3 regions of the Mesorhizobium sp. B1-1-5 genome follow, and region 2 is predicted to be linked to each of the others. Evidence: predicted binding sites of a transcription regulator. Region 2 holds the regulator's gene; each other region holds the start of a gene.
What was found. Region 2 encodes PhoB, which activates phosphate uptake and scavenging genes when phosphate is short. Its sites were predicted from a motif close to TGTCATNNANCTGTCAT; they were not measured.
Positions count from the first base shown of each region.

Region 1: a site for PhoB is predicted at 3,124-3,140, ahead of FJ980_RS06255 (ceramide glucosyltransferase). Genes of this name have one in related genera too.
Region 3: a site for PhoB is predicted at 1,827-1,843, ahead of FJ980_RS16015 (acetoacetate decarboxylase). Genes of this name have one in related genera too.

Region 1 is NZ_VFWS01000010.1:56,798-67,323, forward strand. Features, by position in the region: gene FJ980_RS06235 (aspartate aminotransferase family protein) at 1-355, shown strand, start outside; gene argF (ornithine carbamoyltransferase) at 372-1,283, shown strand; gene FJ980_RS06245 (Hsp33 family molecular chaperone) at 1,408-2,436, shown strand; gene apaG (Co2+/Mg2+ efflux protein ApaG) at 2,629-3,021, opposite strand; gene FJ980_RS06255 (ceramide glucosyltransferase) at 3,363-4,508, shown strand; gene FJ980_RS06260 (O-succinylhomoserine sulfhydrylase) at 4,590-5,780, opposite strand; SAM riboswitch at 5,837-5,914, opposite strand; gene FJ980_RS06265 (2'-deoxycytidine 5'-triphosphate deaminase) at 6,031-7,125, shown strand; gene araD1 (AraD1 family protein) at 7,164-8,156, opposite strand; gene mmsB (multiple monosaccharide ABC transporter permease) at 8,360-9,655, opposite strand; gene mmsA (multiple monosaccharide ABC transporter ATP-binding protein) at 9,652-10,526, opposite strand, start outside.
Region 2 is NZ_VFWS01000090.1:1,957-12,482, forward strand. Features, by position in the region: gene pstS (phosphate ABC transporter substrate-binding protein PstS) at 106-1,164, shown strand; gene pstC (phosphate ABC transporter permease subunit PstC) at 1,229-2,215, shown strand; gene pstA (phosphate ABC transporter permease PstA) at 2,219-3,070, shown strand; gene pstB (phosphate ABC transporter ATP-binding protein PstB) at 3,067-3,870, shown strand; gene phoU (phosphate signaling complex protein PhoU) at 3,891-4,598, shown strand; gene phoB (phosphate regulon transcriptional regulator PhoB) at 4,615-5,304, shown strand; gene FJ980_RS22170 (ROK family protein) at 5,628-6,869, opposite strand; gene xylF (D-xylose ABC transporter substrate-binding protein) at 7,138-8,178, shown strand; gene FJ980_RS22180 (sugar ABC transporter permease) at 8,411-9,763, shown strand; gene FJ980_RS22185 (ATP-binding cassette domain-containing protein) at 9,791-10,526, shown strand, end outside.
Region 3 is NZ_VFWS01000046.1:22,484-33,009, reverse strand. Features, by position in the region: gene FJ980_RS16025 (sulfurtransferase/chromate resistance protein) at 1-768, opposite strand, end outside; gene FJ980_RS16020 (3-hydroxybutyrate dehydrogenase) at 944-1,732, opposite strand; gene FJ980_RS16015 (acetoacetate decarboxylase) at 1,974-2,762, shown strand; gene FJ980_RS16010 (patatin-like phospholipase family protein) at 2,755-3,915, shown strand; gene FJ980_RS16005 (transporter) at 4,160-5,188, opposite strand; gene FJ980_RS16000 (inorganic phosphate transporter) at 5,274-6,884, opposite strand; gene FJ980_RS15995 (TetR family transcriptional regulator) at 7,036-7,569, opposite strand; gene FJ980_RS15990 (efflux RND transporter periplasmic adaptor subunit) at 7,714-9,015, shown strand; gene FJ980_RS15985 (efflux RND transporter permease subunit) at 9,012-10,526, shown strand, end outside.

The DNA.
Region 1 (10,526 bases), on a different contig from region 2:
CGTCGGCAACGCCGTGCTCGACGTGGTGCTGGCCGACGGCTTCCTCGAGGACGTGCAGCGCAAGGCGCTGCTTCTGAAGCAGGGCCTTGCGGCGGTGGCCGATGAATTCCCCGACGTCATCGAGGGAATCAGGGGAACCGGCCTTATGCTCGGCCTGAAATGCGCCATGCCCAACGCCAAGGTGAACATGGCGCTGCGCGACCAGCACCTGCTTGCCGTGCCGGCGGGCGACAACGTCATCCGCCTCCTGCCGCCGCTCACCGTCACCGACGAGGAGATCGGCGAGGCGCTGGAGCGCATTCGCGGCGGCGCCAAGCGCCTGACCGACGCGATTGCCGCCGAAGCCGCCAAATAATTTCTGGAACCTGCCGATGAGTGTTCGCCACTTCACCGATCTGTCCGCCGTTTCCGCGGGCGACCTGCGCATCATGCTGGACGACGCGGTGGCGCGAAAGACCAGGCTCAAGGCGGGTGAGCGTTCAAAACCGCTCGATGGCAAGGTGCTGGCCATGATCTTCGATAAGCCGTCGACGCGCACGCGCGTGTCCTTCGATGTCGGCATGCGCCAGCTCGGCGGCGAGACCATCATGCTGACCGGCACCGAGATGCAGCTCGGCCGTTCGGAGACGATCGCCGACACGGCGAAAGTGCTGTCGCGCTATGTCGACGCCATCATGATCCGCACCACCTCGCACGACCGGCTGCTGGAGCTCACCGAGAACGCCACCGTTCCGGTCATCAACGGGCTGACCGACGACACGCATCCCTGCCAGCTCATGGCCGACATCATGACCTTTGAGGAGCATCGCGGTCCGGTGTCCGGCAAGACTTTCGCCTGGACCGGCGACGGCAACAATGTGCTGCATTCGCTCCTGGAGGCCTCGGCGCGCTTTAGCTTCAACCTCAATGTCGCGGTGCCGGAAGGCAGCGAGCCTTTCGGGAAATATGTCGACTGGTCGAAGGCCAATGGCGGCAAGGTTCGGTTTTCCAGGTCTGCCGAGGAAGCCGTCGACAAGGCCGACTGCGTCGTCACCGACAGCTGGGTCTCCATGGGCCAGGAGCATCGCGCCCGCGGCCACAACGTCTTCCTGCCCTATCAGGTCAATGCGGCGCTGATGGCAAAGGCCAAGCCCGATGCATTGTTCATGCACTGCCTGCCGGCGCATCGCGGCGAGGAGGTCACCGATGAGGTGATCGACGGGCCGCATTCGGTGGTCTTCGACGAGGCCGAGAACCGGCTGCACGCCCAGAAGGCTGTGCTGGCCTGGTGTCTGGGCGCGTGAGAAGGGCTGGACCTGACCGCTTCCGGCCCGATCGGGCTCAACTTGATCTGGGGACATGTGATGCCTATTTGCGGGCCATCACGTAAATTGAACGCGCTTCGACGCATGCGGCTCACCGGGCGGCATGGCTGCGCCCCGGAGTATTGTCATGTTGGAAACCCAGACCTTGGCTGAGCATAAACCCCAACTCGGTGAATTCGGCTTCGCCGGCGACGATCATGTCGTGCCTTATGAGGTCGCGCCGCTCGATGTGCGCGGCCGCACCGTGCAGCTCGGGCCGATGCTCGACGCTATTCTGAGCCGCCACGATTACCCTGAGCCCGTCGCCCGCCTGCTGGCGGAAGCCTGCGTGCTCACCGTGCTGCTCGGCACCTCGTTGAAGTTCGAAGGCAAGTTCATCCTGCAGACCCGCACCGACGGTCCGGTCGACATGCTGGTGGCCGATTTCACCACGCCGCATGCGCTGCGCGCCTATGCGCGCTTCGATGCCGACCGGCTGCAGGCGCTGACCGCCGCCGGCGAGACCTCGCAGCAGACGCTGCTCGGCGACGGCGTCTTGGCCTTGACGATCGACCAGGGCCCGCATACGCAGCGCTACCAAGGCATCGTCCAGCTCGACGGCACCTCGCTCGAGGACGCCGCGCGCACCTATTTCCGGCAGTCGGAGCAGATCCCGACCGATATCAAGATGTCGGTCGCCAAGCTGGTCACGCCCGGCCCGGCCGGCGCGCGCGAGCAGTGGCGCGCCGGTGGCATTCTGGCGCAATTCCTGCCGCAATCGCCGGAGCGCATGCGCGTTCCCGATATTTCCGGCGGCGACGGCGATCCGCGTGACGTCGCGGACCAGCCGGCCGACAATTCCTGGCAGGAGTTGCTGGCGCTGCTCGGCACGATCGAGCCGACCGAGTTGATCGACCCGACGGTGGGCGCCGAGCGATTGCTCTACCGGCTGTTCCACGAACACGGCGTGCGCGTTTTCCGCGGCGTCCCTGTCGCCGACCAGTGCTCCTGCTCGCGCGACAAGATCCGCGGCATTCTCGAAGGCTTTTCGGCTGAGGAGATCAAGGACTCGACCGAAGAGGGCGGCATCCATGTCGCCTGCGAGTTCTGCTCGACCCAATACGACTTCGACCCGGCTGAATTCGCGAAGTAAGCGCTCTTCCTTCTCCCCGTTCCACGGGGAGAAGGTGCCCAAAGGGCGGATGAGGGGCGGCGCCAACGTTGGCCGTGATAGCGTCCGCCGTAGCGAAGCTGTTGTCCGCCTCAAGGAAAATCTCGGAAGCCCGGCGCCGCCCCTCATTGCCCTGCCGGGCATTTCTCCCCGTATAGAGACGGCAGAAAAACGCTAATTCACCGTGCGCCTTGTCCCCGGCATATCGAGCGAGAAAGCCGGAATGGCGATATCGAACGTCTCGCCGCGGCCGTTGCGCATCGTGTAATGGCCGACCATGATGCCTGATGGCGTCGAGAGCGGGCAGCCCGAGGTGTACTGGTAGCTGTCGCCGGGATTGAGTTCCGGCTGGTCGCCGACGACGCCGGCGCCGCGCACCTCCTCGACCCGGCCCTGGCCGTCGGTGATGTGCCAGTAGCGCGACACAAGCTGCACGAACTCGTCGGAGCGGTTGTCGATCGTCACCTGATAACCCCAGACATAGCGGTTCTCGGACGGATCGGAGCGGTCCTCCAGATAGAAGGGCCTGACCAGCACTTCGATGTTGCGCGTCACTGCGCGATACATGGGCCACTCCGGTTGCCGCCGCGGAACATATGTCACGCTCCGCTCTTGATACGCAGCGCCGACCATCCTGTCAGCCTTGTAAGCGCAGGTGCCGAAAAACAATGTCATTTAAGTGACACATGACAATGTTGGTGTGCACAAACATGCCGGGCGACTCGGACGCTCTGTAACAGTTGAAACGGTCGCGTGCGGCCTAAAGCAATTCCAGGAAAAGCGCGAGCGGTTAGGCTCGGCGCCTTCGCCGTAGCCTTCCGTCCGGAATCGCGTGAAAACAAGGAGATGGAGTGGGTCGCCGTTTGCGTGAAACGGTGAAACTCTCCATCGGGAGTGACCAGATCTCGATGGAACTGACTATCGCAGCCGGCCTGGCTTCGTCAGCGCTTCTTTCCTTCAATCTCGCCAGCATCCTGCTCGCCTCGTCGCGGCTGAAGCGGCGGCATGTCATGGCGCCGCCCTCCAGTGCGCGGCCACCGGTCTCCATCATCGTGCCGTCGCGTGGCGTCGAGCCGTTCACGCCGGAGACCTTGCAGCGCGCCTTTTCGCTCGATTGGCCGCGCTACGAGCTGATCTTCTGCGTCGCGCATGCCGAAGACCCGGTGGTCAAGCTGATCGACGCGGCGATCGCGCGCCACCCCAAAATTCCTGCGCGGCTGCTGATCGGCGACGATCGCGTCAGCGCCAATCCCAAGCTCAACAACTGCGTCAAGGGCTGGCAGGCGGCGGGACACGATTGGGTGATCCTCGCCGATTCCAACGTGCTGATGCCGAGAGACTATGTCCAGCACCTGATGGCGGCATGGCGGCCGGATACCGGCCTCGTCTGTTCGACGCCGATCGGCTCGCGGCCGGACGGGTTTTGGGCCGAGGTCGAATGTGCCTTCCTCAACACGCTGCAGGCGCGCTGGCAATATGCCGGGGAGGCGCTTGGCCTTGGCTTCGCCCAGGGCAAGAGCATGCTGTGGAACAAGCCGATGCTCGACGCCAATGGCGGCATCCAGGCCTTGGCCGCCGAGATCGCCGAGGACGCAGCGGCCACCAAGCTGGTCAACGGCCTGGGGCTCAACGTCAACCTCGTCGCCTCGCCATTCGAGCAGCCGCTTGGACTGCGCAGCTTCGCCGAGATCTGGTCGCGCCAAGCGCGCTGGGCGCGGCTGCGCCGGGTGACCTTTCCGCTGTTCTTCGCACCGGAGATCCTGACTGGTGCTGCGGTGCCGCTGCTGCTGGCGCTGATTGCGGCGGCAAGCGCCGGCGTCAGCCTGCCCACGACGGCCTTGGGCGTGCTGGCGATCGCCTACCTGCCGGAATGGCTGCTAGCCTTTGCGAAGGGCTGGTACCTGTCGCCGCGCAGCGTCACCGCGATGATCGTGCGCGATGCCCTGCTGCCGGCCATCTGGGCGCGCGCCTGGTTCGGCGGCGCCGTCGAATGGCGCGGCAACGCCATGACCATCCGCACCAAGGCGATGACCGAGCTGGAGGAGCTCGCCTAGAGCAATTCCAGGAAAAGTGTGAAACGGTTTTCCGTCCGGAATTGCGGCTCTGAAGGTTCCGGCCGCGGCGTTCTCAGCCTTCTATTTTGCTGCCTTCAGCGCCTGTTCGACGTCTTCCAGCAGATCATCGGTGTCCTCCAGGCCGACGGAGAGCCTCAGCGTGCCTGGACCGATGCCGAGCTCGGCGCGGGCCTCGTCGCTCAGGTTCTTGTGTGTCGTCGTCGCCGGATGGGTGATCAGGCTCTTGGCGTCACCGAGATTGTTCGAGATCAGCACGATGTCGAGCGCGTTCTGGAAGGCAAAGGCCGCCTGCTTGCCGCCCTTGACGTCGAGGCAGATCAGCGTCGAGCCTCCCGACATCTGCTTCTTGACGATATCCGCTTGCGGATGATCGGCGCGACCCGGATAGATGACACGGGCGATCTCCGGTCGGCCGGCAAGGAAGTCGGCGATCTTGCCGGCGCTCTCGGTCTGCTGGCGCACGCGCAGCGGCAGCGTCTCCAGGCCTTTGAGCAGCGTCCAGGCGTTGAAGGGCGACAGGCTGGGACCGGTGTGGCGGAAATAGTCGTGCAGGTTCTCGTCGATCCACTTCTTGTCCGACAGGATGACGCCGCCGAGGCAGCGGCCCTGGCCGTCTATGTGCTTGGTCGCCGAATAGACGACGATATGGGCGCCGAGCAGCAAGGGCTTCTGCTGCAGCGGCGTGGCGAAGACATTGTCGACGATCAGCCTGGCGCCGATCGAATTGGCGAGCTTGGCGACCGCGGCGATATCGACCACCTCCAGCGTCGGGTTGGTCGGGCTTTCCAGGAAGAATAGCTTGGTGTTCGGCCTTATCGCCTTTTCCCAATTGGCGATGTCGGTGCCGTCGACCAGCGTCGCCTCGATGCTGTAGCGCGGCGCCAGCGTCTCGACCACCCAGCGACAGGAGCCGAACAGGGCGCGCGCCGCGACGATATGATCTCCGGCCTTGGCGCTGCAGAGCAGCGCGGCGGTTACCGCGGCCATGCCGGAAGCGGTGGCGCGGGCATCCTCGGCGCCTTCCAGCGCGCACATGCGCTTTTCGAACATGTCGACGGTCGGGTTGGCGTAGCGCGAATAGATGAAGCCCGGCTCCTCACCCTTGAAGCGGGCTTCCGCCGCTTGCGCGGTCTCGTAGACATAGCCTTGGGTGAGATACATCGCCTCCGATGTCTCGCCGAAGCCGGAACGCAACGTTCCGCCATGCACGAGTGCCGTCTGAGGTTTCCAGTTGCGCTTCTTGGTGCTCATAGCCCTGCTTTCAGACACAAAAAAACCGGCCGCGAAGTCGCAACCGGTCCATATAGCCTTGCGGCTCGACGGTCCTTTAGCGACTTGTTTAACGTGGCTGCAAGCCGACCGGCCAAATCACCACGGGATAACGACCCTTTAGACCCGCGCCGCGCTTGCGTCAATTGCCGGCTTCATTAAGAGGTTTGTACCAGCCGGGCGGCAAGAGCCTGCTTAGATCCTAGCCCGGCCTTGTGAACGGAGCCAGCCTTTGCGGCAAACAGGCATTCTTCCGGATCAGGACATCGCAGCGCTGTTCGAGGCGAAGGCGCTGAAGTCGCCGCGCGCGCTGGACGCCGACCAGATCCAGCCGGCCAGCCTCGATCTCAGGCTCGGCGACAAAGCGTTTCGCGTGCGTGCCTCGTTCCTGCCGGGTCCGGATCATCGGGTCGTCGACAAGCTCGAGCGGCTGAAGCTGCACGAGATCAGCCTTGCCGAGGGCGCGGTGCTGGAAACCGGCTGCGTCTATATCGTGCCGCTGCTCGAGAGCCTGGCGCTGCCGGCGAACGTATCCGCCTCGGCCAATCCGAAGAGCTCGACCGGCCGCCTCGACATCTTCACACGCGTCATGACCGATCGTGGCCACGAGTTCGACAAGATCGCCGCCGGCTATCGCGGGCCGCTCTATCTCGAAGTCAGCCCGCGCACCTTCCCGATCGTCGTGCGCGCCGGCTCGCGGCTGTCGCAGATCCGCTTCCGCACCGGCAACGCGGTGCTCTCGGAAAGCGAGCTGCGCGACCTTCACCGCGCCGAGATGCTGGTCGCCACCGAGCCGCCCAATATTTCAGGCGGCGGCATCGCGCTCTCCATCGATCTTGACGGCGACAAGGACGGCCTCGTCGGCTACCGCGGCAAGCACCACACCGGCCTGGTCGACGTCGACAAGCGTGCCGCGCAGGATGTCGTCGATTTCTGGGAGCCGATCTACAAGAGCGGCGCCGGCGAACTGGTGCTCGATCCGGACGAATTCTATATCCTGGTCAGCCGAGAAGCTGTGCATGTGCCGCCGCTCTATGCCGCCGAGATGACACCCTTCGATCCGCTGGTCGGCGAGTTCCGCGTCCATTATGCCGGCTTCTTCGATCCGGGCTTCGGCCACTCCGCCGCCGGCGGCAGCGGCAGCCGCGCCGTGCTCGAAGTGCGCAGCCACGAGGTGCCTTTTATCCTCGACCACGGCCAGATCGTCGGCCGTCTCGTCTACGAGCATATGCTGAAGCGCCCGCAGGCGCTTTACGGCACCGAACTCGGCTCGAACTATCAGGCGCAGGGCCTGAAGCTCTCCAAGCATTTTCGCGCAGCGCGCTGAAGCTGCTGATCTCCCCCTCGTGGGGAGATCACCCTACCTCACAGCGCCTTCACCGCCACCTTGACCGGCTTTTCGATCTCCAGCGGATTGCGCAGCGGCAGGCCGAAATCCTGCGCCTCGATTTCGAAAGTATCGCCAGCCTCGGTCCTGATACCATCGGCGAAGGACAATGTCGCGGTGCCGAACATATGCACATGCACATCGCCCGGCTGGCGGAAGGCCGAATATTTGAAATGGTGGTGCTCGAGATTGGCGATGGTGTGCGACATGTTCGCTTCGCCCGACAGGAACGGCTTTTCCCAGAGCAGCTTGCCGTCGCGCCAGATGCGCGATGCGCCGCGGATGTCGGCCGGCAGGTCGCCGATCAGGATTTCGGGGCCAAACGAGGCGTTGCGCAGCTTGGAATGGGCGAGGAACAGATAGTTCACCCGCTCGGTCACGTGATCGGAAAACTCGTTCGACAGCGTGAAGCCGACGCGGAACGGCGCGCCGTCATCGCCGATGACATAGATGCCCGCGATCTCCGGCTCCTCGCCGCCGTCCTGCGCGAAGGCAGGCGACATCAGGGGAGCGCCGGGGGCCACCGCCATCGTGCCGTTGCCCTTGTAGAACCATTCCGGCTGCACGCCGACCTGTCCCTTGGCGGGCTTGCCGCCTTCGAGCCCCATGCGGAACATCTTCATAGAATCGGTGAGCTGTTCTTCGCCGTCACTGAGCTTCTTGTGCATGGAATCGCGCGTCGCCGCGGAACCGAGATGCGTCAGCCCCGTGCCGGTGAGATGCAGATGCGCGGGATCCGGATGGTTGATCGGCGAGACCAGCCTGCCCCTCTTGTAGGCGGCGTCGAGATCGACCGTCTCGCCATAGCCCTTGCGCTCGATCAATGCTTCGAGGCCCGTGCCCGTCCGCGCGGCCTCCATCGCCAGCGAATAGACGCTGCGCGCGCCGTTGATGACCCTGGTCTTGCCGCCGCCATTGCGGGCGACGACGCGGATCGTCTCGGCGTCGTCGAGAATCTGGGAGATCAGCATGTTTGAACCCTCTCTCATCTTGCCTGGCTGCCCGCGGGCAAACCTTGACCGGCGCGGCGCGGAGAAATCCGCGCCACGGTTGAAATTCTTCGTCCGGATTGCGCTCGCGAGCCCGGTCCTTGCCTGGACTTCTTGGCGCCGACGGGTTGCCGGCAGCTTCGCGATCTGAAACCCGTATGCCTTCTTAAGTCCGCTTCAGGTCTTCAGGCCTTGTTCTTGTTGTAGACGTCGAAGATGACGGCGCCGAGCAGCACCAGGCCTTTCACCACCTGCTGCCAGTCGACATTGACGCCCATGATCGACATGCCGTTGTTCATCACGCCCATGATGAAGCCGCCGACGACGGCGCCGATCACCTGTCCGACGCCGCCCATTGCCGAGGCGCCGCCGATGAAGACGGCCGCAATGACGTCGAGCTCGCTGCCGAGACCCGCCGCCGGCACGGCCTGGCCGAGGCGCGCCGCGATGATCAGGCCGCCCAGTGCCGACAGCACGCCCATATTGATGAAGACCATCAGGGTCAGCCTTTCGGTGTTGATGCCCGAAAGCTGTGCGGCCTTGGCGTTGCCGCCCATGGCGTAGATGCGGCGGCCGATGGTCATGCGCTTGGTGACGAAGACGAACAGTGAGATCAGCACGCCCATCACCAGCAGCACGACCGGCAGGCCCCTGTAGCTGGCGAACTGGAAGACCAGGAACAGCGCCAGCGCGCCGCCAACCAGCGTCTTGACGACGAACAGCGGGAAGGGCTCCGCCTCATAGCCATGCCGCTCGCGCTTGCGCCGCGTCCTGAAGCCGAAATAGGCGTAGGCGAGCACCGCGACGAGGCCGAGCACGACCGTCGTCATATGCAGCGTCAGTCCGCTGCCGACGATCGTCTTGCCGGCGGCATTGACCGTCGGCGGGACCAGCGTCAGCGGGCCGATCACATCCGGGATGAAGCCGGAGCTCAGCGCCTTGAAGCTGTCGGGCAACGGGCCGACCGAGGAGCCGCCCCCGAGCAGCGCCTGGCAGATGCCGCGGAAGATCAGCATGCCCGCCAATGTCACGATGAAGCTCGGTATCTTGTGATAGGCGATCCAGTAGCCTTGCGCCGCGCCGATCAGGGCGCCGACGAACAGGCAGACGATCGAGACCACCAGCGGATTCGAGAATATCCCGAGCGGCCAGATCACCATCATCATCGCCGCCAGCGCGCCGATGAAGCCGGCGACCGAGCCGACGCTGAGGTCGATATAGCCGGAGACGATCACCAGGAGCATGCCGAGCGCCATCACGATGATGAACGAGTTCTGCTGCACCAGGTTGCTGAGATTCACCGGTTTGAACAGCGTTCCCGACGTCGTGTACTGGAAGAACAGCATGATGACGATCAGCGCGATGATCAGGCCGTATTCGCGCAGGTTCGTCGTCAGCGCCGAGACGGCGACGCGCGGGCCCTGCTGCTTGACGTCCTCGGCGAGGCCGCTTTGCGGCGCGGGAGCGCTTTCTGTGCTCATGATGCTTTTCCTTCTCCGCGAACGATGGCGCGCATGATTTTTTCCTGGCTTGCGTCGCTTGCAGCCATTTCGCCGACTATACGCCCTTCGTTCATCACATAGATACGGTCGGAGATACCGAGCAGCTCGGGCATTTCCGACGAGATGACGATGATCGCTTTGCCCTCGGCGGCAAGGCGCGCGATGATCGTATAGATTTCGTACTTCGCGCCGACGTCAATGCCGCGGGTCGGCTCGTCGAGGATCAAAACCTCCGGATCGGCGAACAGCCATTTCGACAGCACGACCTTCTGCTGGTTGCCGCCCGAGAGGTTGCCGGTCAGCTGGTAGACGCTGGAGGCGCGGATGTTGGTCTTCTTGCGGTAGTCGTTGGCGACGCTCATCTCGCGCATGTCGTCGATGACGCCGCGGCTGGAAACGCCGGACAGGTTGGCCAAGGTCACGTTGTGCTTGATGTGGTCGATCAGATTGAGGCCGTAGGTCTTGCGGTCCTCGGTGACATAGGCGATGCCGCTTGCCACCGCCTTGCTCACTGATGAGAGGTCGATAGGCTTGCCACGCAGCGACACCTCTCCGGTGATGTGCCGGCCGTAGGAGCGCCCGAAAAGGCTCATCGCGAATTCGGTCCGGCCGGCGCCCATCAGCCCGGCGATGCCGACAACTTCGCCCCTGCGCACATTGAGGTTGATGTTCTTGATCACCTGCCGGTCGGCATGGATCGGGTGGTAGACCGACCAGTCCTTCACCTCGAAGATGACGTCGCCGATCTTCGGCTCGCGCGGCGGGTAGCGGTCGTCGAGCGAGCGGCCGACCATCGAGGTGATGATGCGGTCTTCCGAGATGTCCTTCCTCGGCAAGGTCTCGATGGTGC
Region 2 (10,526 bases):
CTGACACGAAACTGTCATGCGACTGTAATAATCGAGGGCTATTGCGCTGACCGGGCGCCGATACACGGGTGCCGAAAGACCATCTTCCGAACAGGAGCAGGCCACATGAGACATTTCATCCGCTCGGCGGCCGTTGCAATTGCAATGGCTGCGGCATCAACCCTTAGCATGGCCGCCGCGATGGCAGCCGACATTTCCGGCGCTGGCGCCACCTTCCCCTATCCGATCTATGCGAAGTGGGCCGACGCCTACAAGAAGGAGACCGGCATCGGTCTCAACTACCAGTCGATCGGCTCCGGCGGCGGCATCAAGCAGATCAAGGCCAAGACCGTGACCTTCGGCGCTTCCGACGCGCCGCTGAAGGGCGAGGATCTCACCTCCACCGGGCTCGCGCAGTTCCCGATGGTCATGGGCGGCATCGTGCCGGTCGTCAACCTCGAAGGCGTCAAGCCAGGCGAGCTGGTGCTCGACGGCCCGACGCTCGCCGACATCTTCGCCGGCAAGATCACCAACTGGAACGACGCGGCAATCAAGAAGCTCAACCCCAAGATCAAGCTGCCCGACCAGGCGATCGCCGTCGTCCACCGTTCGGACGGCTCGGGCACCACCTTCAACTTCAGCTACTACCTGGCCGACGTCAGCGCCGACTGGAAGTCGAAGGTCGGCGTCAACACCGCGCTCGAATGGCCGGTGGGCATTGGCGCCAAGGGCAATGAAGGCGTCGCCAATAACGTCTCGCAAACCGGCGGCGCGATCGGCTATGTCGAATATGCCTATGCCAAGCAGAACAAGCTCACCTATACCGACATGGTGAACAAGGACGGCAAGAAGGTCGAGCCGACCGCGAAGGCGTTCTCGGCCGCCGCCGCCAATGCCGACTGGAGCTCGCAGCCGGGCTACGGCGTCATCCTGGCCAACCAGGCGGGAGCCGAATCCTGGCCGATGACTTCCGCCACCTGGATCCTCGTCTACCAGAAGCCCGATGATGCGGCAGCCACGGCTGAAGCGCTCAAGTTCTTCGCCTGGTCCTATGCCAAGGGCGACAAGATGGCTGCTGAGCTTGACTACGTTCCGATGCCCGACAAGGTCGTGAAGAGCGTCGAGGAAATGTGGGGCAAGGACATCGTCGACAAGGACGGCAAGCCGGTCTACTCCGGCATGTAATTCCCGCTGAATGAGGAGGGCGCCTCTAGCGCCCTCCTGTCTCTTTCGAAATGCGAGGGGCTAAATGACAGCCGTTTCCGAAGCCGCGACATCGTCCGCCATGCGGACAAGAGAAGCGACAGTGCGCCGCTTCGCCGTCACCGACATGGTCTTCCGGACGGCGACGCGCCTTTCCGCCATGCTCGTGCTCGTTCTGCTCGGCGGGGTCGCGATATCGCTGGTCGCGGGATCGTGGGAGGCGCTGTCGAAGTTCGGCTTCTCCTTCCTGACCACCGAATCCTGGAATCCGGTCACCGAGAATTTCGGCGCGCTCGCGCCCATCTACGGCACCATCGTCACCTCGGCCATCGCCATTCTCATCGCCGTGCCGATCGGCATCGGCATCGCCGTCTTCCTGACCGAGCTCTGCCCGCGCCCGCTCAGGCGTCCGATCGGCATCGCGGTCGAACTGCTCGCCGGCATTCCCTCGATCATTTACGGCATCTGGGGCCTGTTCGTCTTCGCGCCGTTCCTGCAGACGACTGTGCAGCCCTTCATCATCGGTATTTTCCACGGCATACCGGGGCTCTCCAGCCTGTTTGCCGGTCCGCCCTACGGCATCGGCCTGCTGACCTCGTCGCTGATCCTCGCCATCATGGTGCTGCCCTTCATCACCTCGATCACCAAGGACGTGTTCGACACGGTGCCGGCGGTGCTGAAGGAATCGGCCTACGGTATCGGCTGCACGACCTGGGAAGTGACCCGGCGCGTGACCATCCCCTACACCCGCGTCGGCATCATGGGCGGTGTCATGCTCGGCCTCGGCCGCGCGCTCGGCGAGACGATGGCCGTCACCTTCGTCATCGGCAACGCGCACCGCATCAGCGCCTCGCTGTTTGCGCCGGGCACGACGATCTCGGCGACCATCGCCAACGAATTCACCGAAGCCGACGGCAACCTCTATACATCCTCGCTGGTATCGCTCGGCCTGATCCTGTTCATCATCACCTTCATCATCCTCGCGCTCGCACGCTACATGCTCTTGCGCATCGATAGCCGCACGGGAGCCTGACCGATGTCGACTGCCCAATCGCTTCACCAAAGCCGCAAGCGCAAGAATGGCGTGATGATGACGCTGTGCGTCGTCGCGGCGGGCATCGGGCTGGCCTGGCTGGCGCTGATCCTCGGTGCCCTGCTCTACAAGGGACTTTCCGGGGTGTCGCTCTCCGTGTTTACGGAAATGACGCCGCCGCCCGGCGATGCCGGCGGCCTGCTCAACGCCATCTACGGCAGCATCGTCATGACGATCATCGGTATCTTCGTCGGCACGCCGATCGGCGTGCTGGCCGGCACCTACATGGCCGAATACGGGCGCTTCTCGAAGCTCACGACGGTGGTGCGCTTCATCAACGACATCCTCTTGTCGGCGCCGTCGATCATTATCGGCCTGTTCGTCTACGAGCTGATGGTGCGGCCGATGGGGCACTTCTCGGCGATCGCCGGCGCGGTCGCGCTGTCGATCCTGGTGATCCCCGTCGTGGTGCGCACCACCGAGGACATGCTGAACCTCGTGCCCAACGCGCTGCGCGAAGCAGGCACCGCCATCGGCGCGCCGCGCTGGGTGGTGATCCGCTCGGTTGCCTATCGCGCGGCGCTCTCCGGCATCGTCACCGGCATCCTTTTGGCGATCGCCCGCATCTCCGGCGAGACGGCGCCGCTTCTCTTCACCGCGCTCAACAACCAGTTCTGGTCGAGCAATCTCAATGCGCCGATGGCCAGCCTGCCGGTAACCATCTTCCAGTTCGCTCTCAGCCCCTACGAGGAATGGCAGCAACTGGCCTGGACGGGCGCACTCATAATCACCCTGACGGTTCTCGGGCTGAGCATCATCGCCCGCAGCCTAACCGGACGCAGAGAGGACAGATGAAACCGATGTTGTCCACCGACCTGAACGCAGCCGACACGACCGTCGAGAAGGCCAAGATCGAGGTCAAGAACCTCAATTTCTACTATGGCCAGTCGAAGGCGCTGAAGGACATTAACCTGTCCCTGCCCGAGCGCAGCGTGACCGCCTTCATCGGCCCGTCGGGCTGCGGGAAGTCGACGCTGCTGCGCGTGCTCAACCGCATCTACGAGCTCTATCCGAAGCAGAGCGCCGAGGGCCAGGTGCTGCTCGACGGCAAGAACATCCTCGACCGCTCGCAGGACCTCAACCTGCTCAGGACCAAGATCGGCATGGTGTTCCAGAAGCCGACGCCGTTCCCGATGTCGATCTACGAGAACATCGCTTTCGGCGTCAGGCTCTATGAGAAGATCAGCAAGGCCGAGATGGACGGCCGCGTCGAGCAGGCGCTGAAGCGCGCCGCGCTCTGGAACGAGGTCAAGGACAAGCTCAACGCCAGCGGCCTCAGCCTCTCGGGCGGCCAGCAGCAGCGCCTGTGCATCGCCCGTACCGTGGCGGTGAAGCCGGAGGTCATCCTGCTCGACGAGCCGGCCTCGGCGCTCGATCCGCTGTCGACCGCCAAGATCGAGGAATTGATCGACGAGCTGCAGGCCGACTACACGATCGTCATCGTCACCCACAACATGCAGCAGGCGGCGCGCGTGTCGCGGCAGACGGCGTTCATGTATCTGGGCGAGCTGGTGGAGTTCGACCGGACCGAGAAGATCTTCACCTCGCCCCGCGAAAAGCGCACGCAGGACTACATCACCGGCCGCTTCGGCTGAGCTCATACGAGGACATCATCATGGCCGAACATACCGTCGCTTCCTTCGACGAGGATCTGAGACAGATCAGCCGGCTCATAAACGACATGGGCGATCTCGCCAGCTCGATGGTCGGCGCTTCGACCAGAGCCCTGCTCGAGACCGACAATGCCATGGCGCAGCGCGTCGTTTCCGACGATGCCATCATGGACGCGCGCCAGCGCGAGCTCGACGACCGCGCCATCACGCTGATCGCCAAGCGCCAGCCGATGGCCGACGACCTGCGCAACGTGGTCGGCTCGATCCGCATGGCGGGCGACCTCGAACGCATCGGCGATCTCGCCAAGAACATCGCCAAGCGCGTCGGTTCGGTCGGCGTCAGCGCCGCGCCGCGCGATCTCACGCATTCGATCGATTCCATGGCGCAGCTGGTACTGATCCAGGTCCAGGCCGTGATCCAGGAATATACGGTGGGCGACGCCACGGCGCTGGCCAAGCTTCGCAACGACGACGAGCGCATCGACGTCAAATACACATCCGTCTTCCGCGAGCTCCTGACCTACATGATGGAAGACCCGCGCAACATCACCGCCTGCACGCATCTTCTGTTCTGCGCCAAGAATCTCGAGCGCATCGGCGACCATGTGACCAACATCGCCGAGAACGCCTATTATGTGCTGACCGGCACGCAATTGCCCGCGAATCGTCCGAAGCAGGACGAGACGACAATGTCGGCGCCGGCGGCCTGACGAAGGGTACCTGCCAATGATCGCGCCACGCATCATGGTGGTGGAGGACGAGGAGCCGCTTGGGGTGCTGCTCCGCTACAATCTCGAATCCGAGGGTTACCAGGTCGAAGTGGTGACCCGCGGCGACGAGGCCGAAATCCGCCTTCAGGAAAACGTCCCCGACCTGCTCGTGCTCGACTGGATGGTGCCCGCGGTTTCCGGCATCGAGCTCTGCCGGCGCCTCAGGATGCGACCCGAGACCGAGCGGCTGCCGATCATCATGCTGACCGCGCGGGGCGAAGAAAGCGATCGTGTGCGCGGCCTCTCGACCGGCGCCGACGACTATCTGGTCAAGCCGTTCTCGACGCCGGAGTTCATGGCGCGCGTCAAGGCGCTGCTGCGCCGCGCCAAGCCTGAGGTGCTGTCCAGCGTGCTCAAGGTCGGCGACATCGTGCTCGACCGCGAATCGCACCGCGTCTACCGCAAGAAGAGCGAGATCAGGCTCGGCCCGACCGAGTTCCGCCTGCTCGAATTCATGATGCGCCACCCCGGCCGCGTGTTCTCGCGCAGCCAGCTGCTCGACAATGTCTGGGGCGAGACGATCTATATCGACGAACGCACCGTCGACGTCCATGTCGGCCGGCTGCGCAAGGCCGTCAACAACGGCCGCATGCCGGATGTCATCCGCACCATCCGCGGCGCGGGCTACGCGATCAGGGAAGATTAGGCCCAGGGCGCCGCAGTCCTGACGGGCCATGCACTTCCAGCATCCACGCTGGTGAGTGGCCGAGACGCTTGTGCCTCGTCATCCACGGGCGGAGCAAGGAGCGAAGCGACGCAGCGCAGACCCGAGGATCCATTCCGTGACGTCGACGCGCCGCGGCAGTCCAGAATTTTGCACCGCTGCGCTCGACGCGTGAGGTAACGGCATGGATTCCAGGGTCTCCGCGACGGAGCTTCGCTCCTGCTCCGCCCTAGAATGACAGCTCGCGGGGGGCTGCGCTAAATTTCAAGCGTCTGTTGCTGTCTTTGGAACCACTTCAAGGCTGCCTATGCCACGTTCTTCCCCGTCCCCGCTCTTGCCTGGCCTCCCGGCGCGAAAATCTCCTGGTCGACGAAGGTCAGCGCGCGCATGGCGCAGCCTTCGCGGATCAGCGGCAACTCGTTCGGCTCGGTGTCGAAGGAGATCGATTCGGAGTGCTGGCCGCCGGCCGTCTGGGCGATCGCCTCCCTTAGCGCCGACTCGATCAGGTCGAAGGCGGCCGCGCTGACGCCGACCATGGCGACGGGCGCCGGATCGATGAGGGCGAACAGGCTGCCGAGACCGAAACCAAGTGCTTCACCGGCCCGGCGATAAGCCTCCCGTTCGGGGCCGTCCCTCTCGCGCGCCTTCGCGGCAAGGGCCCGCATGTCGGCGTCGCCGACGTCGACCGGCTCGGCGTCCTCGCTCATTTTCATGGCGCTGCGCCAGATCGCATAGTTGCCGGCATAGGCCTCGACGCAGCCGCGGCGGCCGCAGCGGCAAAGCGCCCCGCCCGGGCGGTGGATCATGTGGCCGAACTCGCCGCCGGAGGAATGCGTGCCGGTGAATAGCGCACCCTTGAGCACGAGACCCATGCCGATGCCGTGCGACAACAGGATGGCGATGAAGTCGTCGCGATAGCGCTCCGGATCGCGCCATTGCAGCGCCACCGCCATCATGTTGCAGTCATTCTCCATGGTGGCGGAGATGCCGAACTCCTTCTCGAGGATGTCGGCGAAAGGAATGTCTGTCAGCGGCGTTATCGGCGACCAGAGCATGGCGCGTGCATTAGAATCGGTGATGCCCTGAATGCCCATGGCGATGCGGGCGACGCTGCCAATGTCGAGGTCAGGATCCTGCAGCCGGCGCCGCACGATCGCCACGCATTCGCCGATCAGCTCGTCGCGGGGCATGACAAGCGTGTCCAGGCGCTGCTGCTCCTCGGCAACAACCTGACCGGCATAATCGATCACGGCGACCGACAGGAAGTTCAGCGACAACACCACGGTCAGCACCGCGGCGGCTTCAGGGTTCAGCGCCAGGCCGATCTGCGGCCGGCCGCGTTTCAACGCCGTCGGCTCGCTGGCCTTGCTTTCGGTGAGAATGCCCTCCTGGATCAGGTCGGCGGAGATCGCCGAAATGGTCGAGTGGCTGAGCCCGGTGGTGGCGGCAATTTCGGTCCGTGATGGCTGACCGGCGCGGCGTACCGCCGAAATCACCATGGCGCGATTGCGCCGGCGCAAATCGTCGTGGCGGATTCCGACCGACATCGTTTCGCACGTCCTCCCCGGTCATCGCGGCCTTGTGATAATGCCATGGCCTGTCGCTGACACGCTAGGGATTGTGGCAGAAGCCAGGGGTTATGTCATTATTTATTGCGGATGCCGAAAAAAATGCCTGAGCCCATCAAAACCCATCAGAATCTCGGTTGACAGCGTCGTTATGCTGGACCACTATTTTTTTGAGGCTCGAAAAAAAGCCTCTGTGCCGGCCTTCGGGCCAGTTTGGGTCGCGCCGCACGGGCGCAGGGAGGATATCATGAAGAAATTTGCAGCCGCCATTCTGGCGGGCGTTGCCATGTCGCTGACGCTGGCGTCCGTGGCCGAGGCGAAGGACAAGGTGATCGGCGTGTCATGGTCGAATTTCCAGGAAGAGCGCTGGAAGACCGACGAAGCAGCGATGAAGGCCGCCATCGAGGCCGCCGGCGACAAGTATATTTCGGCCGACGCGCAATCCAATCCGGGCAAGCAGCTGACCGACGTCGAAAGCCTGATCTCGCAGGGCGCCAATGCGCTGATCATCCTGGCGCAGGATGCCTCGGCAATCGGCCCGGCGGTGCAGAAGGCGCTCGATGAAGGAATCCCGGTCGTCGGCTACGACCGCCTGATAGAGAACAAGGACGTGTTCTACCTGACCTTCGACAACAAGGAAGTCGGGCGCATGCAGGCCCGCGAGGTGTTCAAGGCCAAGCCGGAAGGCAACTATGTCTTCATCAAGGGCTCGGGCTCTGATCCGAACGCCGACTTCCTGTTCGCGGGCTCCATGGAAGTCCTGAAGGACGCCATCGACAGCGGCAAGATCAAGAATGTCGGCGAGGCCTATACGGACGGCTGGCTGCCGGCCAACGCGCAGAAGAACATGGAGCAGTTCCTGACCGCCAACGACAACAAGGTCGACGCGGTCGTGGCTGCCAATGACGGCACCGCCGGCGGCGTCGTCGCGGCGCTGACGGCGCAGGGCCTGGCCGGCACCGTGCCGGTCTCGGGCCAGGACGGCGACCACGCGGCGCTCAACCGCATCGCGCTCGGCACGCAGACCGTGTCGGTGTGGAAAGACGCGCGCGAGCTCGGCAAGAACGCCGCCGAGATCGCCTCGCAGCTCGCCGACGGCAAGAAGATGGGCGACATCGCCGGCGCCAAGGACTTCACGACGCCCGGCGGCAACACCGTCAAGTCGCTGTTCCTGACGCCGATCGCGATCACCAAGGACAATCTCAACGTCGTCATCGATGCCGGTTGGATCAAGAAGGACGAAGTCTGCGCGGGCGTGCCTGCCGGCAGCGTGAAGGTCTGCAACTGAGCCTTGCCGACCTTCGATCAAAAATACCTGCGCCGCGGCCAGGAGCGGTTCAATGAACCGCTCCTGGTTTTTGTTGCCGCAATCCCGGACGGAAAACCGCTACGCACTTTTCCTGGGATTGCTTTAAAGCCGCGGCGTTTTCTCAAAAGATTTTGCCGTTCTGCCTCGGGCGGGTAGCTTCTAGGCTGAGTTCCGGCATCCGCACCAGACGGCAAGCTGGCGGGAGGAAATCATGACCGACACGACGTCTACCCAACCGGCGGACACCGCGCGCGCGTCGGAACTCGGCACTGTGGCCCGGTTCCTGAAGGCGACCGAGCTCGACACCCGCATGCTGGGCATGATCGGCGCGCTGCTCCTGATCTGGATCGGGCTGCATGTGATTTCCAGCCTGCGCCTTGGCGTCAACCCGCTCGACTTCGACAGCCGCACGTTCCTGACGCCGCGCAATCTCTGGAACCTGTCGGTTCAGTCTTCGGCCGTGGCGATCATGGCCTCCGGCATGGTGCTGGTCATCGTCATGCGCAACATCGACCTGTCGGTCGGGTCGGCCGAAGGGCTGATCGGCATGGTCATGGGCTTTGCCCAGGCGCATTTCCTGGTTCGCTTCGTCGGGCTTGAACTGGGAAATCCCTGGATCTGGGTTCTGGCGTTGCTGATCGGCCTGGCGCTCGGCCTCATCATCGGCGCCTTCCAGGGCTTCGTCATCGCTTATCTTGAAGTGCCGGCCTTCATCGTCACGCTGGGCGGATTGCTGGTATGGCGGGGCGCTGCCTGGTGGGTCACCAGCGGCCAGACCGTTGCGCCGCTCGACGCCACGTTCCAGTTGATGGGCGGCGGCCCGGCGGGCTCGATCGGCGCCAAATGGAGCTGGGCCGTCGGCATCGTCGCCTGCCTGGCGGTCATCTTCATGCATTTCAACGGTCGCGTGCAGCGCAAGCGCTTCCGCTTCCCGCTGCGTCCGGTCTGGGCCGAGACGTTGCTTGCCACGGTCACCTGCGCGGTCATCCTGGGCGCGGTGTGGCTCGCCAACTCCTATCCGTGGCCGGTCGGCATCGTGAACCGCTACGCCGCCGCCAACAACATCACCGTGCCCGAAGGCGGTCTGTTCATCGCGCATGGCATCGCCATTCCGGTGCTGATGGCGGTCGCCGTCGGCCTGATCATGACCTTCGTCACCAAGCGCACGCGTTTCGGCCGCTATGTCTTTGCCATCGGCGGCAATCCGGAAGCCGCCAATCTTGCCGGCATCAACACGCGCTGGATCACCATGAAGGTGTTCATGATCATGGGCGTGCTGGCGACGATCGCGGCGGCGATCTCGTCGGCCAGGCAGAACTCCTCGACAAACGCGCTGGGGACGCTGGATGAGCTGCTGGTCATTGCCGCGGCGGTCATCGGCGGCACGTCGCTCGCAGGCGGTTCCGGAACCGTGCTCGGCGCCATGCTGGGCGCTTTGCTGATGCAGTCGCTGCAATCCGGCATGGTGCTGCTCGGCGTCGATTCGCCGCTGCAGAGCATCGTCGTGGGCGCCGTGCTGGTCGTCGCGGTGTGGCTCGACACCCTCTATCGCAAGCGCGTCTGAGCAAGGATTACAGAGAGGAAAGGGATCATGGCTGACAAGACCGCTCCCGCCGGCGTTCCGCTGGTCGACATGCGCAACGTCTCGATCGCCTTCGGCGGCATCCGCGCCGTCGACGACGCATCCGTCGATCTTTTCCCCGGCGAAGTGATGGCGCTGCTCGGTCACAATGGCGCCGGCAAATCGACGCTGATCAAGATCCTGTCCGGGGCCTATAAGCGTGACAGCGGACAGATATTCATCAATGGCGAGGAGGCTTCGATCTCCAATCCGCGCGACGCCAAGAAATACGGCGTCGAGACGATCTACCAGACGCTGGCGCTGGCCGACAATGTCGATGCCGCGGCCAATCTCTTCCTCGGCCGCGAGCTGATGACGGGTTGGGGCACGCTCGATGACGTCGCCATGGAGGCCGAGGCGCGCAAGGTGATGGGTCGGCTCAATCCGCGTTTCCAGCGCTTCAAGGAGCCGGTGATCAAGCTGTCGGGCGGACAGCGGCAGTCGGTAGCGATCGCGCGCGCGATCCTGTTCAACGCCCGTATCCTGATCATGGACGAGCCGACGGCGGCGCTCGGCCCACAAGAGGCGGCGCAGGTCGGCGAACTGGTCAAGCAGCTCAAGGCCGACGGCATCGGCATCTTCCTGATCAGCCACGACATCCACGACGTGTTCGAGCTCGCCGACCGGGTCTGCGTGATGAAGAACGGCCAGGTGGTCGGCACCGCGCGCACGACCGATGTCACCCAGGACGAGGTGCTCGGCATGA
Region 3 (10,526 bases), on a different contig from region 2:
GCGGCACCAGCGGAAGAAGGCGTCATAGAGGAGCATGCCGGCTTCGAGCTGCTCGAGGTCGTCGCGGAACATGCGCGACAGGCCGAGCGAGGCGGCGAGGAACCCGGCCGCCTGCGGCACGAGGTCGAGGTGCGCCGTATCGGCGCCGCGCACGATCAGCGCCAGGCGATCGAGCGCTTCGACGCGCAGGCCGAATTCCTCGATCATCGTGTCGAAAGTGCAGCGATCCCCACGATGGCTCCAGAACACGCCTTCGATGTCGAAGGGAACCGCTGCGAAGCGGTCCGCCACAAGAGGCACTTCGGCTGGATCGACGAACAGGAAAACCGCCTCGGGATCGACGAAGCGGCGGATCAGCCAGGGACAAGCGATGCGGTCGACCTTCGGCCGCGAACGCGTGACCCATACCGTACGTCCCTTCTCAGCGCGGGGCGGGATCGCGCCGGCGCTGACCAACGGCGCCCTGGCGGCGACCCAGGCCTCGAAGCCGCCTTCCAGCGACTCCGCCGGAATGCCTTCGTGGCGCAGCCACGCGGCAACGCCTTGCGAGAGTTTCTGCCCCCTCTGGCAGATCACGACGACTTTGCGTCCCGAGAATTCCGACGCCCAGCTTGAGACAGACCTGAAATCGCGCCGGCATGACGCCGGCAACAGGCGCGGATCGGCTTCATAGTCCTCGTCGACGCGCACATCGACCAGGCAAGGCGCATCGGGCAAGCCGACGAGACGGGAAAGCTGCGGAACGGTGATTGCGGTTGTTGACGGCATGGCGTCCACCTCCTGAACAGAGAGAGTTTGGACGCGATCGTTGGGCTGACGCCTCACGGGGTCGTCGCGGGGAACCCCTTGCCGGAATGCTGGAACGGTCCCCCGCGATTGTCAAGAATTCAAATGCCAGGGGCGGAAGCTCCGCCCCTCGCATTACCTGAAGCGGCGGATGGCCTTACTGCGCCGTCCAGCCGCCATCCATCGGCAGGGTCGTGCCGGTGATCTGCCTGGCGGCGTCCGAGCACAGGAACAAAGTCAGCGCCGCCAGCTCCTCGACGGTGACGAATTCCTTGGTCGGCTGCGCCGCAAGCAGCACGTCGTGCTTGACCTGCTCCTCGGTCATGCCGCGCGCCTTCATCGTGTCGGGAATCTGCTTCTCGACCAGCGGCGTCCAGACATAGCCAGGCGCGATCGCATTTGCGGTGATGCCGTCCTGCGCCACTTCCAGCGCCACCGTCTTGGTCAGGCCGGCAATGCCGTGCTTGGCCGAGACATAGGCCGACTTGAACGGCGAGGCGACCAGCGCATGCGCCGAAGCCGTGTTGATGATGCGGCCCCATTTGCGGCTCTTCATGCCGGGCACCGCCGCCTTGATGGCGTAGAAGGCGGCCAGAAGGTTGATGCGGATGATGGCTTCCCACTTGTCGTCGGGAAATTCCTCGATCGGCGCGACATGCTGGATGCCGGCATTGTTGACCAGGATGTCGAGGCTGCCGAACGCCGCCTCGGTCTCGTGGATCATGGCGGTGACTGCGGCGCCGTCCATCATGTTGGCGCCCGAATAGCGGCACTTGACGCCGAAATCCTTTTCGATGCCGGCCCGCTCCTGCTCGATCGCCGCCGCGTCGCCCAGGCCGTTGATGGTGACGTTAGCGCCCTCGGCGGCGAAGGCACGGGCGATTGCAAGGCCGATGCCGCTGGTCGAGCCGGTGACGAGCGCATTCTTCGAAGACAGGGAACCCATGGGAGATCTCGCAAGAGGTGGGAGGGACTTATCAACGCAACGAGTTGGGAGAGCAGATAGTTGGTGCAATGCAGCACGACAATGGCACGGCCATGTGTCGGCTCGATTACAGCGCGGCAGCGCCATTTGCCGGCTCCGTGGCCGCGTGTCGCCGGGCTGACACGGCACTGTCATGCTGCCATGCAACATATTTGCCAGCGCATTCGCGCGGGTCATTTCAAACCTTACTGGGGCACCAGCCATGGAAATCGCCGATGTCGTGAAGCGCGCCTATGCCATGCCGCTCACCAACCCGTCCTTCCCGCCCGGCCCTTATCGTTTCTTCGACCGCGAATACATCATCATCACCTACCGCACGACGCGCGAAGCGCTGGAAGCCGTCGTGCCGGCGCCGCTCGAGATCGACGAGCCGCTGGTCAAATACGAATTCATCCGCATGCCGGACTCGACCGGTTTCGGCGACTACACCGAGACCGGCCAGGTCATCCCGGTGCGCTACAAGGGCCAGCACGGCGGCTACGTGCATTCCATGTATCTCGACGACGACGCGCCGATCGCCGGCGGCCGCGAGCTCTGGGGTTTCCCGAAAAAGCTCGCCAACGCCAAGATCGTGCATGAGGGCGAGGTGGTGGTCGGCACGCTGCATTATGGCAGCGTGCTCTGCGCCACCGGAACCATGGGCTACAAGCACCGCGAAGCCGACCACGACCAGGTGCTCGCCTCGCTCGCCGCGCCCAACTTCCTCATCAAGATCATCCCGCATGTCGACGGCAGTCCGCGCATCTGCGAGCTGGTCCGCTACTACCTCACCGACATCACGCTGAAGGAAGCCTGGACGGCGCCCGCCGCGCTCGACCTTCGGCCGCATGTCATGGCCGATGTCGCCAAGTTGCCTGTGCTCGATATCGTCTCGGCCGTTCACTTCACCGCCGATCTGACGCTGGGTCTCGGCGAAGTCGTGCATGATTATCTCGCGGACCGCGGCCGATCGGCTGCCGGCGCGAAGGAACTGGAGAAAGCCGGTGCTTGAGCGTACCCGCAACAAGGCGGCCGCCGCCACCATCCAGGAAATCACTGCGCAATATGACCGCATCGCCCTGGTCTTCCAGGGCGGCGGCGCGCTCGGCGCCTATCAGGCAGGGGTCTATCAGGCGCTTGCCGACGCCGGCTGCGAGCCGACCTGGCTTTCCGGCGTCTCGATCGGCGCCATCAACGCCTCGATCATCGCTGGCAACGAGCCGAGCCGCCGCCTGCAGCGGCTCGAGCAGTTCTGGCAGACGATCTCGGGCCGCAAGATCTGGGCCTATACGCCCGAAGGCGACATCTATCGCGATATCCGCAACCAGACCTCGTCATTGATGACCATGACGATGGGCCAGCCGGGCTTCTTCAAGCCGCGCAGCCCGAACCCCTGGTTCCAGCTGTCGGGAGCCGAAGGCGCCACCAGCTTCTACGATACCGCCGAGCTCAAGGACACGCTGGAGAGCCTGATCGACTTCGACGTGCTGAACGACGGCAAGAAGCGCTTGAGCGTCGGCGCGGTCAATGTCAGGACCGGCAACTTCGTCTACTTCGACACCGACAAGGTGCGCATCGGGCCGGAGCACATCATGGCGAGCGGCGCGCTGCCGCCGGCCTTCCCCTCGATCCGCATCGAAGGCGAGTATTACTGGGACGGCGGCATCGTCTCCAACACGCCGCTGCAATATCTTCTCGACCAGGAGGAGGACCGCTCCTCGCTGGTGTTCCAGGTCGATCTGTTCAGCGCCCGCGGCGTGCTGCCGCGCGGCTTGGCCGACGTCCTGTCGCGCCACAAGGACATCATGTATTCTAGCCGCACGCGCCAGAACACCGACAACTTCCAGCGCATCCATGCGCTCAAGATGAAGCTGCTCGACGCGCTCAAGCGCGTGCCGCCGGACCAGCTCAAGGACGGCGAGAAGGAACTGATAGCCGACTATTCCGATGCCGGCGTCGTCAACATCGTCCACCTGATCTACCAGCACAAAGGCTATGAAGGCCACGCCAAGGACTATGAGTTCTCCGGCACCTCGATGCGCGAGCACTGGGAGATGGGCCTGGAAGACACCGAGCGCACGTTGCGCCACAAGAAGTGGCTGATGCTGCCCGACAATGCCGACGGCGTCACCATCCACGACCTGCATCGCGAAGACCCGACCTGACGGTCACCCCTCCAGGTGTGTCGATATTCAGGTCAGGCCGAGCCGGAGTCGAAGACGGGCGCGCAGCGACCAGACAAGGTGGTTTCCGAGAACCGGCCTACGCCGGCCGTAGCCTTCATAGACGGAGACATCTATGAGGGCTTCGGCCGGCGAAGGCCGGAGCGGAGCGTACTTGAAGTACGTGAGCACCGGAAGCGCAGGAAGCCATCGTTCGCAGGCCGGCCTCACCTGAATATCGACACACCTAGAACTTGAGATCGGCGCCGGCTCGCAGCAGCAGCCAATAGAACAAGCCTGTCGCGCCGCCCGCAAGCAGCATCGCCAGCAGGAAGCCGCCATGCGTGTGGGTCAGCGGCAGTCCTTCGGTGTTCATGCCGAAGATGCCGACGATCAGCGTTCCCGGCAGGAGCAGCGCGCTCATCACCGCCAGCGCCTTCAGGCTGCGGTTGGATTCGTCCGCCAACTCGGCCGCGACCTCTTCCTGCAGCAGCCTTGCCCGGTCGTTGACCATGACGACTTCGCGGTCGAGCCTTTTGAGGCGTGCCGACAGCTTGCCCAATATCTCGTGGGCGCCCGCCGACAGCTCCCAGCCGGCACGGTTCTCGTCCAGGAACAGCGCCACCTGCGCCGAAATCGGACGGTGCAGCGAGACGGTTAGGCGACGCACGTCCTTGATCCGGCGCCGCTCGTCGGCCAGCCGCTCGGTGACCAGATGATCCTCGACCTCGTCCAACTGCTTCGTCGCCCGCGCCAGGCGTTCGCTGGCGCTCCTGCAGAAGGCGAGCACGATCGCTGCGAACAGCTCGAAGGCCGAAGCGGGCTTGAATCCTTCCGAAAGCGTCTTGTTGACGTCCTCGACGGCGGCCAGCGAATGGCGCCGGCCGGTCACCAGCAACCGATCCGTCACGGCGAAATGCAGCCGGCCGATGGTGGTCGACCTCCGTCCGATTTCGCCATGCAGATCGGCGGCGATGCCGTGCACGACACCCTTTTCATGCGCCAGCGCCATGCTGTCCTCATGGCCTTCGAGGATCGCATGCACCGATTGCGGCAGCGCGCAGGCATGGCTGATCCAGGAATGGGCGCGCTGGTCGATAAGGTCGACATGCAGCCACACCCAGCCATCCGGCTCGGCAAGGACCGCCTCGATATCCTTTGGCGCGATCGGCTCGGCCGGTGCATCGGCCTTGCCGCGATAGGCCCATATCAGGCCGGGCGCATGGTGCCGGCTGTCGTCCCAGGCAAGCAGCGTCAGATGTGATGCGTCATTCATGGCTGCCACTCAATCACATGCTGAAAAAGCAAGACGGCGCCGAAACCGGCGCCGTCGATGTTTGCAATCAGGCATGAACCGCCGCTCAGAAAACGTGGCGGAGGATCACGAACAGCACGAAGGCCAGCGCGATCGAGCAGGGCAGCGTGAGCACCCAGGCCAGCAGCAGGTTGCGCACGGTCGACCACTGCAGGCCGGAGCCGTTCGCCGCCATGGTGCCGGCGACGCCGGACGACAGCACGTGCGTCGTCGACACCGGCAGGCCGAAACGGTCGGCCATGCCGATGGTGATCATCGCGACCAGCTCGGCGGCGGCGCCCTGGCCATAAGTCAGGTGGCTCTTGCCGATCTTCTCGCCGACGGTGACGACGATGCGCTTCCAGCCGACCATGGTGCCGAGGCCGAGCGCCAGCGCCACGGCGATCTTCACCCACAGCGGAATGAACTTCGTCGCGTTGTCGACCGCCTTGTGGTAGTCGGTCACCGCCTTGAGATCGGCGTCCTGCATCGGCAGCAGCTTCTTCTTGTCGATCAGCTTCAGCGCTTCGCCGATCAGATAGATGTCGTTGCGCGCGTTGCTGACCAGATCGGTCGGCACGTTGTCAACCGAGGCGTAAGGCTGCAGCCCGGCGGTGGTGTTGTGGATATAGGTCTGCAGCGCGATCGTGGTCTGATCGTTCCAGCTCTTGCTGCGCACGGCCTCCTGCACGGCAGCCTTGGCAGCATTGGCATCGGCCACAGTAACGCCAGGCTTGACGTACTTGCCCAGAGCCTGCTCGACAGATACCGAGGCCGACTTGTAGGCGTCGAGATAGTTGATGTCGGGCGTGCGGTTGAGCGCGTAAGCCGTCGGCACCACGCCGATCAGGATAAGCATGATCAGCCCCATGCCCTTCTGACCGTCATTGGAGCCGTGCGCGAAGCTGACGCCGGTGCAGGTGAAGATCAGCAGGGCGCGGATCCACCATGGCGGCGGCGCATTGCCCTTCGGTGCTTCGTAGAGCGCCGGATTGCGCACCAGGAGCTTCATGGCATAGAGCAGGATGGCGGCGGCGAAGAAGCCGACGATCGGCGAGACCAGCAAGGTGATGCCGACATTGGTCGCCTGCCCCCAGTCGACGCCGCTGGTGGCGCTTCCGGCCGGGGCCATGAACTGGTTGGCGAGACCGACGCCGATGATCGAGCCGACCATCGTGTGCGAGCTCGAGGCCGGCAGGCCGAGGAACCAGGTGCCGAGGTTCCACAGGATGGCGGCGACCAGAAGGGCGAACACCATGGCGAAGCCGGATGACGAGCCGACCTGCAGGATGAGCTCGACTGGCAGCAGCGACAGGATGCCGAAGGCCACCGCGCCGCTCGAGGTCAGCACCCCGAGGAAATTGAAGACGCCCGACCACATGACGGCGAATTCGGCCGGCAGCGAGCGCGTGTAGATGACGGTGGCGACCGCGTTGGCGGTGTCGTGAAAGCCGTTGACGAACTCGAAGCCCAGCGCGATCAGAAGCGCGATGCCGAGCAGGATCCAGGGCACCGTCTTGGCGATGGCCAGATCCTGGCTGAGCGCATAGCCGACATAGACGATGCCGACGAGCACCAGCACGCCGAAAGCCGGCAGGAACCATTTGGCACCGCCCGATTGTTCCAGGGGATGATCCGGTCTTGGGATCCCCGCCTCACTCGAAACTACGTCCACCATTGTGTCCCACTCCTTTTGCATTGCAGCAAAGAACCGGGGAGGACGCTATGTCCCTAGGATGAAGCTGGTGTGACGCTCTTAACCGTTTGGTCACCACCAAACCGCTTGGTCACTACCAAGCCGTTTGGTCACTACCAAACCGTTTGGTGACCTATCCGGCTATCTTCAGGAGCGAGGACACCAGAAGCCTGCGCTCGTCTTCGGACAGCACGTCTGAATCAAACAGGTTCATGCTGCGCATCCCCTCAATGGCGAGATAGCAGACCAGCAGCGAGCCGAGGTCGTCCGTCTCTCCTTTCAGCCGTTCGAACAGCTGGCGCTTGAAGGCCTTGATCGGCGTCAGAAAATCGGGATCTTCGGCGATCGCCGAGAACATCCACGACGCCGAAGGTTTCGGCCGCTCGCAGTCGTCGGCCGACAGCTTGATATAGGCTGAGAGGACGCTCTCGTCGCCGGCCTCGGTGGCGCGTGTTTCCAGCGCCTTCTGGAAATCGCTGAGATAGCTTTCGACCAGGCCCTGCATCAGCTTGGCCTTGGTCGGAAAATTGTAGAGCAGGCCGCCTTTCGACACTCCGGCGCGGCTGGCGACCGCCTCGAGCGACAGGCTTCCCGGACCAGCCTCGCGCGCCACATCGGCGGCGGCGGCAAGTATCTTCTCGCGTGAGTTCGCCCTGGGTACTCTCATTGCTTCCCCTACATTAGCCTAGGCGGAATTGACAAGACCGTCCAGCCGGTACAGTAAGGCGCGCCATTTGAAATCGGGACTTATCGTCGATATGTGTCCCGGCATCGATTGTTTTTGCCGGCTGCCGGCTCGAGGGGACTGCCCGTGAAGCGCTTTTTCATCATCGCCGGATTCTTGTTGCTGCTTGCCCTGGTATGCGTCGGCATCGTTGGCTTCAACTTCATGCGCGATGCCGGCATCAAGCAGTATTTCGCCACCATGAAGCCGCCGGCCGCGACGGTCTCGACAGTGACGGTCAAGCCTTCGGTATGGACCCCCGGCATCGAGGCCATCGGCACCGTCAATGCCGTGCGCGGCGTCGATCTCACCCTCGAGACGAGCGGCATCGTCAGGGACATCCTTTTCCACGCCAACCAGAAGGTTGCCGCCGACGCGGTGTTGGTGCAGCTGGACGATGCCGTTGAGAAAGCCGATCTGGTGGCGCAGAAGGCGCAGGCCGCCTCGGACCAGGCGGCGCTGACCCGCGCGATCGAATTGCAGCGGCGCGGCGTCGGCACCGACGCGACGCTTGACGCCGCGCGTGCCGCGGCGGACGCCTCGGCCGCGCAAGTCAACAAGCTGCAGGCAGTGCTCGATCAGAAGCAATTGTCCGCGCCATTCGGCGGCACGGTCGGTATCCCGAAGATCGACATCGGCCAGTATCTGGCGCCAGGCAACGCGGTGGTGACGATCCAGGACCTGGACACGATGCGGGTCGACTTCACGGTACCCGAACAGCAGCTGCCGCTGCTCAAGATCGGCCAGACCATCAAGCTCGGCACCAATCTCGCCGATATGTCCTTTGCCGGCTCCATTCGCGGCATCGACCCCAAGATCGACCCGGCAAGCCGGCTGGTTTCTATTCGCGGCGAGGTCGCCAATCCGGAAGGCAAGCTGACGCCTGGCCAGTTCGTCCAGATCCGCGTCGAGCTGCCGCAGGAAAACAATGTCATTTCCGTGCCGCAGACGGCGGTGACGACCAGCCTCTATGGCGACTATGTCTTCGTGGTCGAGCCGGCGAAGCCTGCTGCCGCCGCTGCGCCGGCGAAGCCGGATGAGCAGAAGGCCGGCGCCGACAAGGCGGCCGGCGATGCCGCCAAACCGCAGGCGGACGCCACCAAGCCAGCCGACAACGCCGCAAAGCCGGCGGATGCGAAGCCGGCCGACAAAGCGGCCGGCGACGCCGCCAAGCCGGCCGAGGCCGCGCAGCAGCCTGCGCTCACCATCTCGCAGGTCTTCGTCAAGCTCGGCCGCCGCAACAACGGCATGGTCGAGATCGTCGAGGGCCTCAAGGACGGCGACCAGGTCGTCACGGCCGGCCAGAACCGGCTCTTCAACGGCATGTCGGTTGCCGTCGACAACACCATCGACCCCAGCAAATCGGCGAACAAACAGGTTCAGCAATGAGCTTTTCCGACCTTTTCATCCGCCGGCCCGTGCTGTCGACGGTGCTGGCCTGCCTGATCCTGCTGCTCGGTTTCCAGGGCATCTTCGGCCTGTCGATCCGTCAGTATCCTAAGGTTGACGAGACGGCGATCACCATCACCACGGCCTATCCCGGCGCCAGCGCCGACCTGATCCAGGGCTTCATATCGGCCCCGATCGCGCGCGCCGTCGCCTCGACCGAAAACATCGACTACGTCACCTCGTCCAGCCGTCCGTCCTCGAGCACGGTCACGGTGCAGATGAAGCTCGGCTCCAATCCGGACGTCGCGCTGGCAGAGGTGCTGTCCAAGGTCCAGGGCGTGCGCGGCACCTTGCCGGACGCCTCCAAGGATCCGGTCATCGTCAAAGGCACCGGCCAGCAGTTCGCGATGATGTACATCTCGATGCAGAACCCGAACATGACGAAGGAGCAGCTCACCGAATATATCGAGCGCGTCATCCGGCCTCGCATCTCGACCGTGGAAGGTGTCGCCGACGTCCAGATCTTCGGTGCCCAGGAATATTCCATGCGCGTCTGGATCGACCCGATCAGGCTTGCCGCCCGCGGCGCCACCGCCGTGGACGTGCTGACCGCGATCAACAACTCGAACTTCCTGTCGGCGCCCGGCAACACCCAGAACGAATATGTGGTCTCCTCGATCACCGTGCATTCGACCCTGCAGACGCCCGAGGCTTTCGCCCAGCTCCCGATACGGTCGACGGATGGCCAGGTGGTACGCCTGCGCGATGTCGCGCATGTCGAGCTCGGCGCGAAAAACACCGACACCAGGGTGAGCTTCAACGGCAAGCCGGGAACTTTCCTGGCCATCTTCCCAACACCTGCGGCCAACCCGCTGACGACCGCGGCCGCGGTCACCCGGCTCGTGCCCCAGATCCAGGATACGCTGCCGAAAGGCATGACGATCGAGGTCGTCTACGACGCGACCGGCCAGATCAGCGCCTCGATCGAGGAAGTGTTCAAGACCATCGGCGAGGCGGTCGCCATCGTTATCGTGGTCATCCTCCTGTTCCTGGGCTCGTTCCGCTCGGTGATGATGCCGATCGTGACGATTCCGCTGTCGCTGATCGGCGTCTGCTTCATCCTGTTTGCGGTCGGCTATTCGATCAACCTTCTGTCGCTGCTGGCCATGGTGCTGGCGATCGGCCTTGTCGTCGACGACGCCATCGTGGTGGTGGAGAACATCCACCGCCACATGGAGGAAGACGGCATGTCGCCGATGCAGGCGGCCTTCAACGGCATGCGCGAGATCGCGACGGCCATCGTGGCGATGACCATCACGCTGGCCGCCGTGTTCGCTCCGCTTGCCTTCACCGGCGGCCTCACCGGCGCGCTGTTCCGCGAATTCGCGGTGACGCTGGCCGGCTCGGTGGTGTTGTCGGGCGTGATCGCCATGACCATCACGCCGATGATGTCCGCACGCCTGCTGAAGCCGGGCCAGCACGGCCGCTTCCAGCGGATCGTCGATGGAACC